4 regions of the Gordonia sp. McavH-238-E genome follow, and region 2 is predicted to be linked to each of the others. Evidence: predicted binding sites of a transcription regulator. Region 2 holds the regulator's gene; each other region holds the start of a gene.
The links. Region 2 encodes LexA, which represses DNA repair genes until DNA is damaged. Its sites were predicted from a motif close to CGAACANNTGTTCG; they were not measured.
Positions count from the first base shown of each region.

Region 1: MHN80_RS22340 (HNH endonuclease signature motif containing protein) is a predicted target of LexA. The motif match lies at 947-960, and genes of this name have one in related genera.
Region 3: MHN80_RS12640 (HNH endonuclease signature motif containing protein) is a predicted target of LexA. The motif match lies at 3,409-3,422, and genes of this name have one in related genera.
Region 4: MHN80_RS09965 (HNH endonuclease signature motif containing protein) is a predicted target of LexA. The motif match lies at 1,520-1,533, and genes of this name have one in related genera.

Region 1 covers NZ_JAKRFE010000019.1:8,564-13,730, forward strand. Annotated here, with positions in the region: gene MHN80_RS22335 (HEAT repeat domain-containing protein) at 1-774, shown strand, start outside; gene MHN80_RS22340 (HNH endonuclease signature motif containing protein) at 975-2,216, shown strand; gene metG (methionine--tRNA ligase) at 2,772-4,346, shown strand; gene MHN80_RS22350 (aminodeoxychorismate synthase component I) at 4,362-5,167, shown strand, end outside.
Region 2 covers NZ_JAKRFE010000015.1:60,234-65,400, reverse strand. Annotated here, with positions in the region: gene nrdR (transcriptional regulator NrdR) at 1-458, opposite strand, end outside; gene MHN80_RS20635 (LysM peptidoglycan-binding domain-containing protein) at 558-1,097, opposite strand; gene lexA (transcriptional repressor LexA) at 1,340-2,044, shown strand; gene MHN80_RS20625 (phosphoenolpyruvate--protein phosphotransferase) at 2,022-3,731, opposite strand; gene MHN80_RS20620 (DeoR/GlpR family DNA-binding transcription regulator) at 3,881-4,651, shown strand; gene pfkB (1-phosphofructokinase) at 4,648-5,167, shown strand, end outside.
Region 3 covers NZ_JAKRFE010000007.1:222,097-227,263, forward strand. Annotated here, with positions in the region: gene MHN80_RS12615 (SDR family oxidoreductase) at 1-596, shown strand, start outside; gene MHN80_RS12620 (helix-turn-helix transcriptional regulator) at 675-1,010, shown strand; gene MHN80_RS12625 (cation transporter) at 1,010-1,738, shown strand; gene MHN80_RS12630 (bifunctional 2-polyprenyl-6-hydroxyphenol methylase/3-demethylubiquinol 3-O-methyltransferase UbiG) at 1,704-2,387, opposite strand; gene MHN80_RS12635 (hypothetical protein) at 2,405-3,160, shown strand; gene MHN80_RS12640 (HNH endonuclease signature motif containing protein) at 3,437-5,074, shown strand; gene tgt (tRNA guanosine(34) transglycosylase Tgt) at 5,105-5,167, opposite strand, start outside.
Region 4 covers NZ_JAKRFE010000006.1:19,867-25,033, forward strand. Annotated here, with positions in the region: gene MHN80_RS09955 (hypothetical protein) at 1-1,089, opposite strand, end outside; tRNA gene MHN80_RS09960 (tRNA-Gly) at 1,238-1,311, opposite strand; gene MHN80_RS09965 (HNH endonuclease signature motif containing protein) at 1,564-3,060, shown strand; gene dcd (dCTP deaminase) at 3,082-3,654, shown strand; gene MHN80_RS09975 (UDP-glucose/GDP-mannose dehydrogenase family protein) at 3,741-5,162, shown strand.

The DNA.
Region 1 (5,167 bases), on a different contig from region 2:
GCACCGGACACGCTCATGGACCGCCTCATCGACGACACCGAGGCGAGGATGGCTGCCGATGCCCAGCTCCTCGCGCGTCTACAGGACGTGCGGGGTGCCGGGCCCACCGAGTGGTCCGCGGTGCTGGGAGTGGTCAGACTGCTCCGTGCCGTCCAGTCCGACAACGCGGCCGATCGTCAGACTGCCGCGATGCTGGCCGGCGAGGTCAGGGTGTCCGGGGACTCGCTGGCGGACGCACTCCTGAAGGAGCCCGATCCCAACGTCGCCGGTGCCCTTCGGTGGGCGCTCGCGCAGAGACCGGGCGGTGTCGACCGCCTCGTCGACGGTGCGGCCGACCCCGATCCGGTTGTTCGACGCCGGGCGGTCACCGCGCTCGCCGCGATCGAGGAGACCACACAGGTCACGTCGGTTCTCGAGGGACTGCTCGCCGATCCCGATCCCGCCGTCCGACGCACCGCTGCCCTGACCCTCGGACGCCGCGGTGCCGCGGTCGCGGTCGATGCCCTGGTCGAGCTCATCGGTGCCGGCGACCGCGATGTCGAGGCCGCCGAGGTCCTCGCCGGCCACGAAGCCCACCGCGAGCGGATCGTCGACCTGCTCGTCGACCGCCTGGGTGCCGACCCCGACGCGTCCGTTCGATCGCGCCTGGTGCAGGCTCTCGCCGAGATACCGGGGACCGCAGCAGCTTCGGCGCTGCGGACGTGCACCGGTGACGCCGACGAAATGGTCGCGCGCACCGCGACCGTATTGCTCGATCGGCGGCCGCAGGGCTGATAGCTCAACAAGTCGACGAAAACTGTGTGACTCGTGGGACTTCTGTTCACCGCGGTTCACTGCGGTTCACTGCGGTTCACCGAAGGTGCTCCTGTCCACTGATGGTTCTGATGTGAAAATCGCTGTCGTAGAACATCTTTGACTCGATGTAGTTGTGGAAATTGCTCGTCTTCGAACGGATTGTCGAGTACCTTGGTGGCATGACCCCGATCGCCGAGATGCGAGACTTCGTGATCACCCTCGAACCACCCACCGACCCGACCGGCCGGGAGATCTTCGACCGACTGGACGAACTTCGGTTGCTGCACAACGTCGTCGGTCATCAGATCGCCGTGCACGCAGCATCGTTCGAAGCGACCGGCGCGGCAGACAAGGTGGGGTCGACCACACGCGGGGTGCTGATCGAGATGGGTTTCGCGCCGGCTGTCGCTCACCGCAGCATACGGATCGGAGAGCGGATCGACTCGTTGCCGAAGCTCGGCGACTGCGCCTCCGACGGGCATCTGGCGAGCGAATGCGTCGACGCGGTTGTCCGCGGCCTGACCGTCATCGAGAAGCAAACACCCACAGGACTTTCCGACGAGGACCGGGCGGCGCATGAGTCCGAGCTGCTGGCTCAAGCATTCTCGGGTGCCACCCCCACCGAGATCGCCGACCACGCACGCACCATCGCCCACCGCAACGCCGACACCGCCGACGACGCCATCCCGGTTGCCGAGGACGCCTCGCTGAACGTGGTGAACTCGCGCATCACCGACGATGGCCGTGTGGAGATCAAGGCCGACCTCACCGCTGTGGTCGGTGAGAAGTTCCTGTCCATGATCGACGAACGATCCTGCCCGCGACCCGAACCCGACGGCAGCGAGGATCGACGGACGCGGGAGCAGCGGTGGGCCGACGGCTTCGAGTTGTTGATGGATCAGGCGGCGATCGGAGCGACCCTCGACACCAGCGGTTCGCCTCGAACCCAGCTGTTGGTGACGATCCCGGCCGATGCGAAAGATCCGGCGCGACTGCCATGGGTCGGTCCGGTGTCGCAGACCACCGCCAAGCGACTCGCGTGCGACGCCCTTGTGAGCGAGATCGTCCTGGACGGGGAAGGCGTGCCCTTACAGATGGGGACGAGCAGGCGGCTCTTCCCGTCCCACTTACGAAAGGCCATCACGGTCCGTGACCTGTGTTGCATCAAATGCGGTGCGCCCGCGGCACATACGCAGGTGCATCACATCGTGCCATGGGTGGACGGCGGCCCCACCGACCTCGACAACGGGTGCCTGCTCTGCCAACGCTGCCACACCCAGGTACATCACCACGGCTGGGAAGTGACGATGGGATATGACCGCCACCCCTGGCTGATCCCGCCTGCTGACATCGACCCTCAGCGCCGCCCGCGGCCCGCCTACAACCGACGCACGATGCGACTCGACGACGTGTTCGTGTAGGTCCTGCGTCACCGCACGCGCTGCCGGACAATCCATCTCAGACGGGACCGAGCAGCCGACACGACAACACCTCACGACCACAGATCCTGACGGCATAACCGTCGCGGCGTTCCTTGACAACTCCACAGTGTGAAAGCCGAGCACGGCGTGGGCGTCGTTGCGGTCCGTCTCCTGGATCTTCGGGAGATGGACCGCAACGAATCCGCGTTACTCGACGCGCTACTTGACGCATCAGTCGTCGCGGTCTTGGTCGCGTCAGTCGCCGCCGTCCCGGTCGCCTCAGCCGTCACCGTCTCGGTCGTGTGTGCCGCCACCACGCGGGTCTGGCCCTCGCCACCTCGGACGCTGCATGGTTCTGCACCTGGGTCGGCGCATGAGCCCGTTCATGGACCAGCACGATGGTCAGCGAGCTGGTGGTGACCGTTCCGCAGCTCCCGCGGCCTCCGCAGCCTTCCGGAGACCCAGCGCCGCGCGCAGGATCGACCCAGCGCCGACCAGAAACGTCTGGACCGCAATTGGGTGCCGTCCCGGCCGGTCGGTAGTCTGTTGGGCACTATGGCACCCGATCTGACCAGCCCCGATCCGTCCGGCGCATCCCACGGCGAGGGACGCCCGTACTACATCACCACCGCGATCGCCTACCCCAACGGCGCTCCGCACATCGGGCACGCCTACGAGTACATCTCCGCCGATGCGCTCGCGCGGTTCAAGCGGCTCGACGGGTTCGACGTCCGGTTCCTCACCGGCACCGACGTCCACGGGCAGAAGATGCAGCAGACCGCCGCCGCGGAGGGCATCCCCACCGCCGAACTCGCGAAGCGGAACTCCGACCGTTTCCAGTCGCTGCAGGAACGCCTCGGGTCCAGCTTCGAGCGCTTCATCCGCACCTCCGACGAGGACCACAAGCGCGCCTCGGAAGAACTGTGGAAGCGGATGAGCGACCGCGGCGACATCTACCTGGACAAGTACTCGGGCTGGTACGACGTCCGGGACGAGACGTTCTACGCCGAGGCCGACACCCGGGTCGACGAGTCCGGCGACCGCGTCGCCACCGACACCGGGCATGTCCTCACCTGGACCGAGGAAGAGACCTATTTCTTCCGCCTCTCGGCGTATCAGGACAAACTGCTGGAGCTCTACGAGTCCCGGCCGGAGTTCGTCGGTCCCGACGTCCGGCGCAACGAGGTCATCAGTTTCGTCAAGGGCGGCCTCACCGACCTGTCGGTCTCGCGCACCACCTTCGACTGGGGCGTCCCGGTACCCGGACACCCCGAACACGTCATGTACGTGTGGGTCGATGCCCTGACCAACTACCTCACCGGCGTCGGCTTCGCCGACGACCCGGAGACCTTCGCGCGGTTCTGGCCTGCCGACCTGCACATCATCGGCAAGGACATCATCCGATTCCACTGCGTCTACTGGCCCGCGTTCCTGATGAGCGCCGGGATCGAGTTGCCCAAGCGCGTGTTCGCGCACGGATTCCTGTTCAACAAGGGCGAGAAGATGAGCAAGTCGGTCGGCAACGTCGTCGACCCGGAGAACCTGATCGACGAGTTCGGTCTCGACCCGGTGCGCTACTTCTTCCTCCGCGAGGTGTCCTATGGTCAGGACGGTTCGTACTCGGCGGAGGCGATCGTGTCCCGCATCAACGCCGACCTCGCCAACGAATTCGGCAACTTGGCGCAGCGCACCCTGTCGATGATCGGCAAGTACTTCGACGGCACCCTGCCGGCACCGGGCGAGTTCACCGACACCGACACCGCGCTGCTGACACGTGCGGATTCCCTGCTCGACATCGCGCGCGCCCACATCGACAACCAGGCCATCCACCTGGCGCTCGAGGCGCTCTGGTCGACGCTGGCCGAGACCAACCGGTACATCTCGGCACAGGAACCGTGGAAGCTCGCCAAGACCGACCTCGACCGCACCGGCACGGTTCTCTACGTCTGCGCCGAGGTGGTGCGCATCGTCGCGCTGCTGAGCCAACCGGTCATGCCGGAGTCGTCCAACAAGATCCTCGACCTCCTCGTCGTCGGCGACGATCGGCAGTTCACCGCAGCCGCCACCCGGTTGGAACCCGGTACCGCGCTGCCGAAGCCGACTCCGGTGTTCCCCCGGTACGAGAACTGAACCCGCACATCGAGAATGGTCGCGTGGGACGGGGTGGGGTCGGACTCGCTCGGCCCGGACGCGGTGGCGCCGGCACTCGATGTGCTGCGTGCACTGCACACCGAGACCGCCGCGCGTCGCCTGCCGCCGCCGGCCGCGCTGATCGGTGACTGGTACGACGCCGACGCCGTCATCGCACCGTCGATCGAACTGACACCCGGCTGCCTGCCCCCGGATGACCCCGACCGGTTCTGGTTCGGCTACCTCGGGTTTCCCGTGCGGCCGCACGACGCGTCGCTACCGCCGAACGTCGGCGGACACACCGACGGCGTGCTCGTACTCCGCGACGGACGCTGGAGTCGCACCGGCACCGGTGTACCCGACTGGGCGGAGGCGGCCGTGCGCGCCGCCGGAGACCGGGTGGACCCCGTCACGCGGCGCGGATCCGCCGCTGCACCGACGGCGGAATGGCATGCGCCCGAACGCAGTTCACACCTGGATGCCATCGCACAGTGCCTCGACGCCATCCGCGCCGGTGAGGTCTATCAGGCGTGCGTGTGCACCCGCTTCACCGGCACGCTGAGCGGCCGGCCCGTCGAGTTCTTCACCGGACTCGCCGGCGCCACCGCGCCGGCGAAAGCCGCTTTCCTGCAAGGTGACTGGGGGGCGGTGGCGAGCCTGTCGCCGGAGTCGTACCTGCGCCGGACCGGCAACATCATCTCGTCGTCGCCGATCAAGGGCACCCTGCCCGCCTCCGCCGACCCCGATGCGCTGGCCGCCTCTGCCAAGGACATCGCCGAGAACATCATGATCGTCGACCTGGTCCGCAACGATCTGGGCCG
Region 2 (5,167 bases):
CGTCCGCCACCGGACGCCGACGACTTCAGATCGTCGATCTCGCGCTGGAAGTCCTCCACCGAGTCGAACGACCGGTACACCGACGCGAACCGCAGGTACGCCACCTCGTCGAGATCACGCAGCGGACCCAGGATCGCGAGACCGACCTCGTTGCTGGGGATCTCGGCCGATCCGCTCGCGCGCACCGTGTCCTCGACCTGCTGGGCGAGTTGCGCGAGTGCGTCCTCGGCGACGTGCCGGCCCTGACAGGCACGACGCACACCGCGCATGACCTTCTCGCGACTGAACGGCTCGGTGACCCCGTTGCGTTTGACCACGGCGAGCACGGCGCTCTCCACCGTGGAGAATCGGCGCCCGCACTCCACACACGAGCGACGCCGTCGGATGGCCTGCCCTTCATCTGCGACACGCGAGTCGATGACCTTGGTGTCGTCGTTCTTGCAGAAGGGGCAGCGCATCGTGTCCTCACGCAGGTCGCGGGACGCTGGAACGCACCGAAACCGTGCGCCCCGCCGCTTCTCGGCCGGCCCCTGTGCCATCGAGGATACCGCCCGGCCTCAGCGGTACCGGGGGGTGAGCAGGGGCTGACCCACCTGCAGCGCACTCGACGGCAGATCGTTCATCGCGACGATCTCGTCGATCACGATGTCGCGGGGCATCTCGGGCGCCACCCGGCCGGCGATCGTACTGAGGGAATCCCCGGCGCGCACGTGGACGACCTCTGCGCTCACCGCGGCGGGCGTCATCGAGTCCGAATAGTTCTGACCGACGACACCGAACACCCACACGACGAACGCGAGGCCGACGCCGGCGAGGACCGCGACGGCGGTGCGGCGACGGCGACGGAACACCGCCGCATCCGGACCGACCGGCCCGCGGCCCCGGGCACCCACCGCGGAGCCGCAGTGCGTGCCGCCGACGCGTGGCGTCAGTGGCGACCCGCCCACCGGACGGTTGCCTGCCGGCCGGTTGTCGACGGGCCGAGAACCGTCGGACAGCGGGGTCCGGGTCCGGATACGGTCGGCGCGGTCGGTGCGCGCCCGGACGGTGTCGGGACGCTCGGTACGGACGGGAGCGACGAGAGTGGCGGTGCGCATGGTGCCCTCCGGGTGTTCGGTGCGGGATCTTCGGGTGTTCGGGTGTCTGGCATCCGGTGTTCGAACTTCGATCAGATGTTCGATGCACTGATGTTCGAATTTGTAGCACGGCGCACCGACAAAGTCTCGCGACACATCGAACAAATGTTTGAGGTGGAGGTCGCACTCCGCTAGGCTCGGACGCGGCTGAACATCCCCACGGGCCATCTACCAGCACGTTCCGAAGACGAGAGGAACCGAACATGAGTGACACCGGCGATAGGCGCGGCCGAGCGCGGGGAGCCGACGACGAGGCCCCCATCGACGTCGCCGCCGCCGAGGCCTCACTCACCCCGCGCCAGCTCGGGGTCCTGGAAGTCATCCGCCGCTCGGTACGCGAGCGCGGTTACCCGCCGAGCATCCGCGAGATCGGCGACGAGGTCGGCCTGGCCTCGACATCGTCGGTCGCCCACCAGCTACGGACCCTCGAGCGCAAGGGTCTGCTCAAGCGGGATGCGAACCGGCCGCGTGCGGTCAACATCGCGCCGAGCGAATCGCCGTCGCCGGAGACCCCGCCGGCCGGCCGGCTGCCCGAGCCGACCTTCGTGCCGGTCCTCGGCCGGATCGCGGCCGGTGGCCCGATCCTGGCCGAGGAGGCGGTCGAGGACGTGTTCCCGCTTCCTCGCGAGCTGGTCGGCGAGGGCTCGCTCTTCTTGCTGCGCGTCGTGGGCGAGTCGATGATCGACGCCGCCATCTGCGACGGCGACTGGGTCGTCGTGCGGCAGCAGAACGTCGCCGACAACGGCGACATCGTCGCAGCGATGATCGACGGCGAGGCCACCGTGAAGACCTTCAAGCGTCAAGGCGCCAATGTGTGGCTGATGCCGCACAACGAGCTGTTCGATCCCATCCCGGGCAACGACGCCGTGATCCTCGGCAAGGTCGTCACCGTGATGCGGCGAGTCTGACCTCTCCCCCGACCGAACGGTCGAGCACCGCCGCGGCAGCTTCTCGCGCCGCGGCGGGGTCGGACGTGGCCAGCGCGGCGTCGGCGGCGGCGCGGCAGTCCTGCGCGGTCACCTCGCCGAGCCGAGCCCCCACCGCGGCGGCCGCGGCCGGCGCGCTGGACAGCGAGGTCACCCCGAGACCGACGAGCACGCAGGCGAGATTCGGATCGGCAGCCGCCTCACCGCACACCCCGACCGGCTTGCCCTGGCGGACACCCGCTGCGGCGACACCCGCGATCAGGCTGAGCACCGCGGGCTGCCACGGATCGGTCAATCCGGCGAGATCGGCCGACATCCGATCGGCCGCCATCGTGTACTGCGTCAGATCGTTGGTGCCGATCGACACGAAGTCCACCTCGGCGAGCACGGCCTCGGCCAGGATGGCGGCCGCGGGCACCTCGATCATGACCCCGGCGACCAGGCCCCGGCCGCGGACCTCCGCGGCGAAGGCGCGCGCCTCGGACGGCGAGGCGATCATCGGCGCCATGACCCACGGCGCGACGTCGGAACCCGACGCGGCGTGCGCGATCGCGTCGAGCTGGTGGGCTCGGATCTCGGGATGCGCCAGGGCGATTCGATCCCCACGGACACCGAGCGCGGGATTGGATTCGTCTGGGTGGGTCACGAACCTCAAGGGCTTGTCCGAGCCGGCGTCGAGGGTACGGATCACCACCTTCTGCCCGCCGAACGCGTCGAGGACCTCCCGGTAGATCGCGGCCTGTTCGTCCACCGACGGTTCGTCGGCGCGTTCGAGGAAGGCGAGTTCGGTGCGGAAGAGTCCGACGCCCTCGACCGGGTGCCCGGCGGCGGCCCGCGCCGACGATCCGTCGGCGACATTGGCGAGCACCGAGACGGCGATGCCGTCGGCGGTCTGCCCCGGACCCGTCCACCCGGCGACGAGCTCGGCGTGCCGACGATCCTCCTCGACTCGCGCCCGCGCCGTCTCCGCGTCAGGCTCCACCTCGACCCGGCCGGTCGTCCCATCGACGAGAACCGTTGTGCCGGGTCCGATCTCGGCGAGATCGGCCACGGCCACCACACACGGGATCCCCAGTTGCCGGGCGATGATCGCGGTGTGGCTGGTCGGCCCACCCAGCCGGGTGACGAGCGCGATCGTGGTCGTCGGGTCGAGACCGGCGGTGTCGGCGGGTGCGAGGTCGTCGGCGAGCAGCACCGAGGGCACCTGCGGTGTCGGCACGCCCGGTTCGGGTAGACCGAGCAGTTCGGCGAGCACGCGGTCGCGGACATCGTTCAGATCGGTGACCCGCTCGGCCATCAACCCGCCGAGTTTGGTGAACACCGCCGCGAACTGATCGGTCGCGGCGACGGCAGCGGCCTCGGCCGTGGCGCCCTTGGTGATGAGCGCGCTCGCGGCCCCGATCCACCCCCGGTCCTCGGCGAGTCCCGCGGTCGCCGCGAGCACCTCCGCGGTCACCCCGGTGTTCTGGGAGGCGCGCGTACGCAGTCGCGAGGCGACGGCGCCGGCCGCCGTGGCGAAGCGTGTCACCTCGTCGGCACGACGCTCCTCGGGGATCTCCACGCCGACGCCGAGCTTCTCCGGTGAGTGATCGGGTCGCTCGCCCGGCCACAGCGCGGGACCGTGGGCCAGTCCGCCGACCACCGGGGTCCCTGTCAGGATCTGCGCCATCGTCTTGCCTCTCACTCGACTACCGATGTGACCACCGTTACAAAAAGTGCTTGACTTGTCAACACAAACAGGCGTAAACACAATTACTACAACATGCAATCCCACACGCCTCAACAAGCGGGGTGGTCGGAACCGGAGATCGGAGCGGTGTGTACGCCGAGGAGAGACAACAGGCGATCGTCGACGAGGTGCGCGTCGCCGGGCGGGCGTCGGTGGCCGCGCTCGCCGAGAAGTTCGACGTCACGAGCGAGACCGTTCGTCGAGACCTCGCCGTCCTGGAGCGTGCCGGACATCTGCAGCGAGTCCACGGCGGTGCCGTGCGCGCCGAGGTCATGCGCGCCCTGGGCGAGCTCGGCATCGACGAGCGCGAGTCGAGCCAGATCGAACAGAAGACGGCGATCGGCCGGGCGGCGATCCGTTTCCTGCCGCCGGACGGCGGTTCCGTGCTCTTCGACGCCGGCACCACGACCTACCGCGCCGCCGAGGCGACCGCGCCCGATCGGAGGCTCACCCTGTTCACCAACAGCCTGCCCATCGCCGGCCTGCTGGCCGGCACCCACCCCGACGGGCTCCATGCGCTCGGCGGACGCGTCCGTGGTCTCACCCAGGCCACGGTGGGCGTCGAGACGGTGGACGCGCTCCGCCGCCTTCGGGTCACCACCGCGTTCCTCGGCACCAACGGTCTGAGCGAGTCCCATGGGCTGTCGACTCCCGATCCCGACGAGGCGGCGGTGAAAGCGGCGATGGTCGCGGCCGCGCAACGCGTCGTGGTCCTCGCCGACAGCTCGAAGATGGATCGCGAAGACCTCTCCTCCTTCGCCGGGATCGACGACGTCGACGTCCTCATCACCGACTCCGGGATAGACCCGGCCTTCTCGGCGGCACTGTCCGCGCGCGGCGTCGAGGTCGTGATCGCATGATCGTCACCGTCACCGCGAACCCCAGCCTCGATCGCACCCTCGAGCTCGGCGCACCGCTGGCACGCGGCGAGGTGCAGCGCGCCGGTACGGTCCGCACCGAACCCGGCGGCAAGGGCGTCAACGTGGCCCGCGTCGTCGCGGCCGCCGGCCTGTCCACCCGAGCCCTGCTCCCCGCGCGGACGGGCGACCCGCTGTGTACCGCACTCGACGAACTCGGACTCGCCTACGACGCGGTGCCCGTCGACGGCGAGGTCCGCTCCAACATCACGATCGCCGAGTCGGACGGCACGACCACCAAGATCAACGCTCCGGGTGTCGCGCTGACCGAGCGGGATCGCGATGCGCTCGTCGAACTCATCCGGGCGCACGCCGACTCCGCCCAGTGGGTCACCCTCTGCGGCTCCCTCCCGCCCGGCGTACCCGACAACTGGTACCGCGCGATCGCCGACGACCTGGTCCTGGCCGGGTGCCGCGTCGCGGTGGACACCTCCGGCGCCCCGCTCCGGGCGACCGTTG
Region 3 (5,167 bases), on a different contig from region 2:
AGGATCACGCCCGCCTCGTCGACGTGAACCTGAAGGGGCTGATCTACGGTGCGCATGCGGCACTTCGCATCTTCCGGTCGCAAGGTCACGGCACGCTGGTGAATGTGGGCTCGGTCGACAGCGCGGTTCCCATCGCGCTCCAGAACACTTATGCGGCAACAAAAGCGGCGGACCGGAGCCTCGGACACTCGCTCAGCGAGGAGCTGCGAATGGCCGGCGCCGACGAGATCAAGGTCGGCACCATCATGCCGTGGGCCGTGGACACACCGTGGTGGGTTCACGCCGCCAACTACACCGGGCACGAACCTCGCATGTCCGCGATGGACGACCCGCAGATCGTGGTCGACGCGATCGTCGCCGCCTGCACCGACCCGAAACTGGACCAACCGGTCGGCTACAAGGCCAAGGCCGCCAACGCCTCTCACCAGATCATGCCGGGACTCACCGAGCGGTTCTCGGCGGCGGTCGCGAAGTCCGAGACCGAGAAGGGCACGCCCGTCGAGCCGCATTCGGGCGCGATCCACGACCCCAACCCGGACAGCACCGGAGTGTCCGGTGGAATCCGTGAACGAATGGTCGCCGAGGACTCCCGCTGACACCAGAGGTTCATCGCGACCGATCCCCACATGTTGTACACCATTCTGTGAATACAGAAGATCATGTACCGTACGCTCATGGAGACTGTTGCTGCGAGTCAGCGCGATGCGCTGACCAGATTCGGATACGCGCTTTCGGACTCGACGCGCACGCAGGTGCTGTTGCGGCTACGGACTGGTGGTGCGTATCCCGCGGAGTTGGCCGAGGCTATCGGCGTGTCGCGCCAGGCGTTGTCGAACCATCTTGCTTGTCTCCGGGGATGTGGTCTCGTTGTCACGGTTCCCGAAGGTCGCCGCAAACGATACGAGCTGACCGATGGCCGGATCGCTCACGCCTTGGATGACTTGCTCGGTTTGGTCCTTGCGGTCGACCCGGCCTGTTGTCCGGCCTCGGACGAGCAGGGATGCTGCTGATGGCCTCCGAGCTGGATCTACCGTCGATGGGTCGACCGGCCCTCGACGGTGCGCGCCGGGAGTTGTTGCAGCGTCGTATCCGGTGGTTCGTCGCGGCCACCATCGCCTACAACGTCATCGAGGCCGTGATCGCGATCAGCGAGGGTGCGCGAGTCTCCTCAGGGGCTTTGATCGGTTTCGGCCTGGACTCGGTCATCGAGGTGTCCTCGGCCGCTGCGGTCGCGTGGCAGTTCGCCGGTTCCGATCCGGAACGGCGCGAGAAGGTCGCGCTCCGGATCATCGCGGTCTCCTTCTTCGCCCTGGCGGCCTACGTTGGTATCGACTCGCTACAGTCCTTGTTCGGTCTGGGTGACGAGGCGCGACACTCCTCGATCGGCATCGCACTGGCGGCGGTCAGTTTGCTGATCATGCCGCTGTTGTCGTGGGCCGAACGTCGAGCCGGCCGCGAGCTCGGCTCGTTGAGCGCGGTGGCCGACTCCAAACAGACGCTGCTGTGCACGTACCTGTCTGCGGTGCTGCTTGTCGGGTTGGTACTCAACAGCCTGCTCGGATGGTCGTGGGCCGATCCGATCGCGGCGCTCGTCATCGCGGCGATCGCAGTCCGCGAGGGCATCAACGCGTGGAAGGGCGACGCATGCTGCGCGCCAAGTATCGGCCGGTGTGACGGGCAGCCCGCGGGCTGCACTTGCTGCATCACGGATAAGACCGGTCACGCCACGCGTCAGTGACCGGTTTGTGCCAGGTGATCGAGTATCGCCACAGTGGTAGCCGACGCCACTTCATACCGGGAAGTACCGCGGCGGCGATCTGCCTGACCTCGCCGAAGGTGTGCGGAAACTGCATTCGTACAGGGGCATTGTGCTGCCAGAAGCCGCGAGTGCGAGACAAGACCTGGTGCTGCGCCGTTCCTACCAGGTCGCAGGCGAAATCATACGCGGATGAGCTACGGGCGCAGCCGATCACAACCACGGTGCCGCCGGCAGCGGCGAGTTCGGCCAGCCGCTCGAGTCCGACGGCAAGCTCCGGGAAATGATGAACGGTGGCGACGGCGACCACGAGGTCGTAGTGAGCTTCGGGCAGCTTGTAAGTCAGAACATCCCCGGTAATCCAGGTGATATCGGCCGGGGCGCTCGACCGAGCACGGGCGATGCTCTCGGCGTCCGAGTCGATACCGGTGACCTCAGGGAACTTCTCAGCGAGACGAATCGCCAGGAGTCCATCACCAGTGCCCACGTCAAGAGCAGCGCGTGTGTTCGTCGGCGCCGCGTCGAGGGCTTTGTTGTAGTAGTGGATGTTGTGGTTCCACACGGCTCCTTCTTTGCGCACCTCGCCATCGTGGCATGCACAACACAGCCCCGGTATCAGCTCGACGGCCACAAGGCGACGGTGAGGTGATGACGACGACTCCGGTGCGATTCGGTCTGCTGTTTCCCACGGCGAACGCTGATGCACGGGACTTCTCAAGCCTGCTGAGCCGAGCGGCGCCCGGCGCAACGCTCGGAGTCGTGGAGTTGTCGTGGCCAACAGGCACCCATTCTGAGCTCGGCTCAATGTCAGACGACGAGCTGGCAGTCACCGTGGCGCAGTTGGGCGACCCGTCAGTCATCGCTGAGGCGCTGAGCGGATCGGCGGGACAGTATGAGGCTGTTGCGCTGGCGGTCACCTCGGCGAGCTTCTTGCGGAGTGCAAACGAGCATCGCCGCCAACTTGAAGCGATCGAAACGACTGCCCAGAGTGCAGAGACTTCGACGTTGCGAGGATTTCAGGACGCCATCACCCACCTTGGCGTGATCAGCGTCAGTGTGGCATCGGTGTATCCGCCGCACTTCACTGACAGTTTCATCGACCACGTCAGCCGACCCAGGGTGGATGTCGTCCATCGTGTCGATGCCAACGCCCGCACCGATCGGGACCCCGCTCAGTGGGGGGACGCCAAGATCATCGACCTGGTCGCCAAGGCCGCCCACCCCCGAGCCCAGGCCGTCTTACTCCCGGAAACTGCCCTGCACACCGACCATCTGACCTCCTCCCTCGAAGATGTCGCTGGGGTGCCTGTCCTGACAGCCACCCAAGTCACTGTCTGGTCTCTCTACCGGTCCGTCGACACCATGCCCAGTGCGACTGGCGCGGGGCTCCTATTCATCGGTTAGAGCGCCGATCTGGCCATGCCCGGGAGTGTTGATCCCGCCTCGAGGTACACGCCGCCAGCAGGGCTTCGATCCGCCGTCTCTGTGGTCTCGCTTCACGCTGGCCGTACTCAACGCTCAGGCGGCGGCTACTGATGAACCCATCGATCCTGTTGTGCGTCCGGCGATTTCGCAGTGGCCTGATGATGCACCCGCGGAGCGGTCTCGACGTTGGTCAACTCGTAGCCAAAACCCGCGGAATCCCCTTGACTCGAACGCATATTCGAGTACAGTGGAGTCATGTCATCGGGGGCGGGGGCCGGATCCACCACATCGGTGGACCCATCACAGCATTCCGTCGAACCGCGCCTTCGTCCCGACAATGAACTCTCCGCCGCCGAACTCGTCGAGGTCTTGAGTCATTGCGCCGGCCTGGCGGCCGCGTCTGCGTATCGAATGATGACCGTTGCCAGTCTCATTCACGACGAACGCGAAATGGACTACACCCAGCGGCGCGCTGAGGTGCACACCGGCGAACTCGACTCCATCGAAGCCTTCGGCGCCCTGTCGGCGCGCGTGGCCGCCGGGGAGAACCCGTATGAGCAGTTCGGTCCGACCGGCCTCGAACAGGCCATCGCCGAAGTCGGCGCCACCCTCACGGTCACCCCGGCCGAAGCGAAAGAACTCATCTTCGCCGGTGACGCACTGCGCTACCGGCTCGCGTTCACCGGACACGCACTCGCCTGCGGTCGAATAGACAAGCGCCGCTTCCTGATCGCCCTCAAGCGCACCGAACTGATCACCGACGACGAAGAAATGCAGACCGTCGACGCCCACCTCGCCGAAGCGATCTTCGCCCGAGCACCGATGTCCACCACCCGCTTCACCGCCATGGTCGACGCGATCGTCGCGACATGGGCACCCGATGCGATCCGCCGCCGCAACGAGCGCGTACACACCGGCCGCAAGGTGACCGTCACCCCCGACCGCTTCACGCCCGGACAGTCCCGGATCTCCGGCACGCTCCCCGACGCCGACGCCGCCGAGTTCGATGCCCGCCTCTCGTCGATGGCAGGCGACGTCCACGCCGGCGACCCACGAACCTTGCCCGAGCGCCGCGCCGACGCCCTCAAAGCACTAGCCCGCAGCCAAACGTCGATCGCCTGCCAGTGCCACGACTGCACCAATGCCGCAACCGAATCCGACAACGCAGCGGTTCAGAACATCGACGACACACGTCGTGTCGACGAGGCACCAGTCGCCGACCCGCCCGGGTCGACCGCCTCCCCGTCGCCATCACAGGCTCCGCGCGCGACCTTTCACATCGTGGTGAACCTGTCGACGCTGATCGGCCTCGACGACGACCCCGCGTTCCTCGACCGGCTCGGCATCGTCGACGCCGACACGGCCCGAACACTCCTCACCGAAGCCCGACGCACCTACATCCAGCCGGCACCGGCCGACGCCGGCCCGCCAGTGGCAACCACCGACCCGGCGTCCCGATACACCCCATCAAAAAGACTGCAGGCGTTGGTGCGTGCCGGTGAACTGTGCTGCACCTTCCCCGGCTGCAACGCCCCGGTCTGGCAGATCGACCTCGATCACACCGACCCGTTCGACCACACCGACCCACGACGCGGCGGACCGACTGATGCGCGCAATCTGAAACCGCTGTGCCGGTTCCACCACCGCATCAAGACCTTCACCAGCTGGCAGGACCACCAGGACGAATTTCTGACGGCCTGGTTCACCACACCCACCGGGCACATGTTCGTCGGCAACGCCTTCAGCGGGCGGGACCTGTTCAACCGACTCGCCCCGAGACGGCCACCCGACCACCCCGCACGAGCCCAACTGAAACAGTTGCGCGACAACGACTTCCGACGCCAGCAGCGTGCCGAGAAACGCTGGAACGACGCCAACCCACCGCCCTTCTGAACACCGCCGTCACCGACGCGGTGGGCGAAGTCATGCGTCGCGCGACGCCCCGTAATAGCGGCGAAGGAATTCGTCGCGGTACTCGGTGTACGT
Region 4 (5,167 bases), on a different contig from region 2:
CAGATTCAGGGGCGGAATTAACTCGCGAATAGCCATCAATGTGATGCCGTAGCTATCGGTATGGCCTCCCTCTACTAGGGAGATAGGCTTCCTGGCCTCGCCTTTTGTATTTCGACCTGAAAGAATATCCTGGAATGCGAATGGCTCGGACTCCGTAGCGGCATCACGCACGACGGTGGCCAGGTTCCCTGGGATATCGAGTTGTATCGGCTCGCGAGGGGACTCTCGTATCTTGTTCTTACTCAGAAGGGTATAACACAGCTCCTGCATTACATGGGGCGACCCGAAGGAGTTCTTGGCTAGCGCAGTTGCGACGTGATCGTTCTCGTCGATTAGTCGCAATTTCTCGAAGCCCCTGTTGGCAATGGATACCAGTTCGCCCATTGTCCATTCAGGAACGCGGAACTTGACCATTCTTCCGCCAATATCGGACGCGGCCTTCGCTGGGTCAAACGAGTGGGACGGAATGGCGATCAGGGCGACGAACGTCTTCCTGAGGAGTGGCTTTATCGCCTTCGCAATGTCTTCGCGAACTGGAGCGTCGATATGGTGAAAGTCATCGACGATAATAGGAACAGGATTCGCGGTTAAGTGGTCCTCCACGTGCTGTGATACGACCGTCGAGTACGACCATGTCCGTCGCGATCCGGACGACGACTTGTCTTCGGATGACAACGATCCCATCGCGACAGGGCGGAATCCGGCTTCGCCCTTCGCGGTGTCAGATTTGCTCTCGTCCTCGGACTCTTCAGTAGTGAATCTATCGTTCAATTGAAGTTGGTGGGCAAGGGTGGACCAGAAGTCGTCGATGCTTGTTATGCGAGTACCTTGAATCCAGCACGCATCGCCCTCCGGAAGTACGCGCTCCACCAGCGAGGTCTTTCCCGACTTGCTGACGCCGTAGAGCATCACTCCACCAGTCCTCCGCAGAGTCTTGTCCCTGAACTTCTCGTCGAAGGTGGTGCCATCTGGGTCGTTGCCAATCCGCGGTGTGTAGGTGGCTTCAGGGGTCTTGCCAGTTGAAAACACCTGATCAAGCAGAAAGACTTCAACCATCTCGAAATCCGGGTGGTCGTCGGTTGTGGCCATGCTACGGAGATTATCTCAACAGGTAGACATGTAGGCGCGCCCAGCTGAGGTGTGGCGCGGTGGCGCTCGGCGGGTAGCAAAGGTGTGGCATGCGGCTCGCCGTGCCGGGTTGCGGAAGTTGCGAAACTCCGGTCTACCTGCGGTGATATGGAGCCGATGACGGGAATCGAACCCGCGTATTCAGCTTGGGAAGCTGATGTTCTGCCATTGAACTACATCGGCGTGCGAGTGCTGGACTCGCGATCGACAGCCTAGCAAACCGGTGGCCGGGACGGTCGTCGGGACGCGCAGATGTCGCGGATCGTCGCGCTGGGCGCTACGAAGTGCTGCATCTGGCCGGCGATGAGACGGAGTCACCGGACCCGCTTCGGTTGCGACACAGCACTACTCACATACAGGGGTTGCGCGGAGGGCGGCTGAGCGGTAGTCTCGAACGTAGTTTCGAGTAAAGCCATGATGATGGGGGATGAAATCATGGCTTCTACCGAGCCATCTGCACCACTACCGCTTCTGATCGACCAGTACGAGCGCCTGCATGCGCTGCTGGACGAGATCGCCGAGACGACGTCCTCGGACTGCTCGGAGACCGAGCTGCTCCAGGTCGCGATCCAGCACGAGCGCGCCGAACGGCGCATGCTGTCGCTGTTCACCGATCACATCGTCGACATCGACGAGCGGTCGGCATACCGGAAGATGGGCTGCCAGACCGTCTCCAACTTCCTCTGCCACGGGCTGAACCGGCGCGGCGAGGCAAACCGCCTGATGAATCGCGTCTGGGCCTTAGGCAGGTTTCCGGACACGCAAGGGGTCCCGCTCGAACCCCGGTTCCCGGAGACCGCCAAAGGTGTTGCCGACGGCGAGATCTCGGGACGGCACGTCGACGTCGTCATCGAGGTGATGCGCAAGATCCCCGCCCATGTCGACCCCGCCGAAAAGGCTGCCGCCGAAGCGACTCTCGCGCACTACGCACGCGAGTACGACCCGTCGTCGCTCCGGGACCTCGGTGCCCGCATCCTGGCGCACCTCGACCCCGACGGAACCATCACCGACGACCGCGACCGCGCCCGCAACCGGGGACTCAAACTCGGGCCGCAGGACGCCCAGCTCATGTCCCGGCTCACCGCCACCCTCGACCCGACGACGCGCGCCATGCTCGACGTCGTCTTGTCGGTGTGGGCCGCTCCTGGGATGAACAATCCCGCCGATCCCGAGTCGCCCACCGGGAACCCCGCCGCCGCGGACCCCGACGCGCTGGCCGCCGCTGCCGGACGCGACGAGCGCTCGGCCGAGAAGCGCAACCATGACGCGTTCCGGGCCATGCTGCGCTTCGTGCTCGACGCCGGCGCCCTCGGGGGTTCGCACCACGGGCTGCCGCCACACCTTGTCGTCTCCATCACCGAATCGGCGCTGCGCGACGCGGCCGGCGACCCGGCACGGACCGCGACCGGAACCCTCCTACCCGTCAAGGACGCCATCGACCTTGCCGCCGACGCGCAGCATCATCTCGCGGTGTTCCGGGACCACTCCAGTGAGGTGCTCTATCTCGGACGGTCCAGACGATTGGCCTCACGCGCGCAACGAATCGCCGCGGTCGCCCGCGACGGCGGCTGCACCTTCCCGGGATGTACGCGGCCGTCGTTCGACTGCGAGATCCATCATGTAGTCGAGTGGGACGCCCACCACGGCTCCACCGACCTCGACACCCTCGCGACCGCCTGCCCACCACACAACCGAGTGGTCGGCACCGGGGTGGATCAGTGGGCCACCACCATCGCCACCGAAGGGGTTGACGCCGGCCGAGCCGTCTGGCACCCGCCCCGCTCGCATCCGTCGTCGACGCCGCGGACCAACCATGCCCATCGCACCGACGCGATCCTCGACCGGATGCGCGCCGATGTCCGGCGGCGCAGAACAGGGGTGCCGGAGAGCGGAGGATCTGCGCCGACCGACACCGGCGCAGATCCTCCTTGACCGTTCGATAACCTCGACACCGTGCTGCTCTCCGACCGCGACATCCGCGCCGAGATCGCTGACGGGCGCCTCGCCATCGATCCGTTCGATCCCGCCCTCGTCCAGCCCTCCAGCGTCGACGTCCGGCTCGACGGCCTGTTCCGGGTGTTCAACAACACCCGCTACACCCACATCGACCCCGCGCAGCGCCAAGACGAACTCACCTCGCTGGTCGAACCGGCCGACGGCGAGCCCTTCGTGCTGCACCCGGGGGAATTCGTGCTGGGGTCCACCCTCGAGGTGTGCTCACTGCCCGACGACCTCGCCGGCCGGCTGGAAGGCAAGTCGTCGCTCGGCCGGCTCGGCCTGCTCACGCATTCGACGGCGGGCTTCATCGACCCCGGCTTCTCCGGCCACATCACCCTCGAACTCTCCAATGTGGCCAACCTGCCGATCACGCTCTGGCCCGGGATGAAGATCGGCCAGCTCTGCCTCATCCGCCTCAGCAGCCCGGCCGAGGAGCCGTACGGCAGTGCGTCGGTGGGTTCGAAGTACCAGGGGCAACGCGGTCCGACACCGTCGAAGGCGTACCTCAACTTCCAGAAGAACGACTAGGGCCGACCGGAAGTTCACCTACCGGATCACCCTCCGCCACGGCGGAGATGGTTACCGGCCGCACCGCGTGGGTAACCGTAGCCTTCATGAAGCTCACGGTGATCGGATGCGGCTACCTCGGTGCCACACATGCGGCCTGCATGGCCGAACTCGGGCACGACGTCGTCGGCATCGACGTCGACGCGCACAAGATCGAGCGTCTCCAGGCCGGTGAGGTTCCGTTCTTCGAACCCGGTCTCTCCGACATCCTCCGGCGGAACATCGACGCCGGACGGCTGCGCTTCACCACCGACCATCTCGCCGCCGCCGACCACGCCTCGGTCCACTTTCTCGGGGTGGGTACCCCGCAGGAGCCGCGCGGGCATCGCGCCGACCTGTCGCATGTGTACGCCGCCGTCGACTCACTCGTGCCCACACTGCGCGGCAAGCACCTGATCATCGGGAAGTCCACCGTCCCCGTCGGCACGTGTGCCGAACTGTCGCAGCGTATCTCGGTCTTGACGCACTCCGGTGCCGACATCGAGCTGTCATGGAGTCCGGAATTCCTGCGGGAGGGGTTCGCCGTCGAGGACACCCTCGAACCGGACCGCCTGGTGCTGGGTCTGGGGTCGCTCGACGATCCGTCCTACGATCCCGCCGCCGAATCATCGGCGGGCGAGGTCATCCGCGAGATCTACCGTGAGATCCTCGAAACCGGCGTTCCGCTCATCGAAACCGATTGGGCCACGGCCGAACTCGTCAAGGTCTCGGCAAACGCGTTCCTCGCCACCAAGATCTCGTTCATCAACGCGATCAGCGAACTGGCCGAGATCGCCGGCGCCGACATCAACACGCTCGCCGACGCCATCGGGTATGACCCCCGTATCGGACGCCGATTCCTCAACGCCGGACTCGGTTTCGGCGGGGGATGCCTGCCCAAGGACATCCGCGCGCTGACCGCCCGGGCCGACGACATGGGTGCGCCACGCGCCGTGGGGTTCCTGCGCGAGGTCGACGCCATCAACATGCGTCGCCGGGGCGCGGCCGTCGAATTGGTCTACGAGGCGCTGGGCGGCGAGGTGTTGGGCCGCAACGTCGCCGTCCTCGGTGCCGCGTTCAAACCCGAGAGCGACGACGTCCGGGATTCGCCGGCCCTCGCCGTCGCGAGCAGGCTGGCTCTCGAAGGCGCGTCGGTCACCGTCTTCGATCCCAAGGCGATGGACAATTGCCGACGCATGCAGCCGAGTCTCCAGTACGCCGCCACCGCGCGCGACGCATGCGACCGGGCCGACGTCGTCGTCATCGCCACCGAATGGGCGGAGTTCGTCCACATGGCGCCCGAGGAACTCGATGGCGTGGTCCGCGCCAGACGAATCGTCGACGGCCGGCGCTGCCTCGACCCGCAGATGTGGCGCGACGCCGGCTGGGACTACCGCGCGCTGGGCGGTCCGGCACCCACCCGCCCCGCACCGCGAAACAGCCCGTCCGAGCAGGTGAACGGATTCGCGCCGGGGGCCTCGATCCGCTGAGTCGT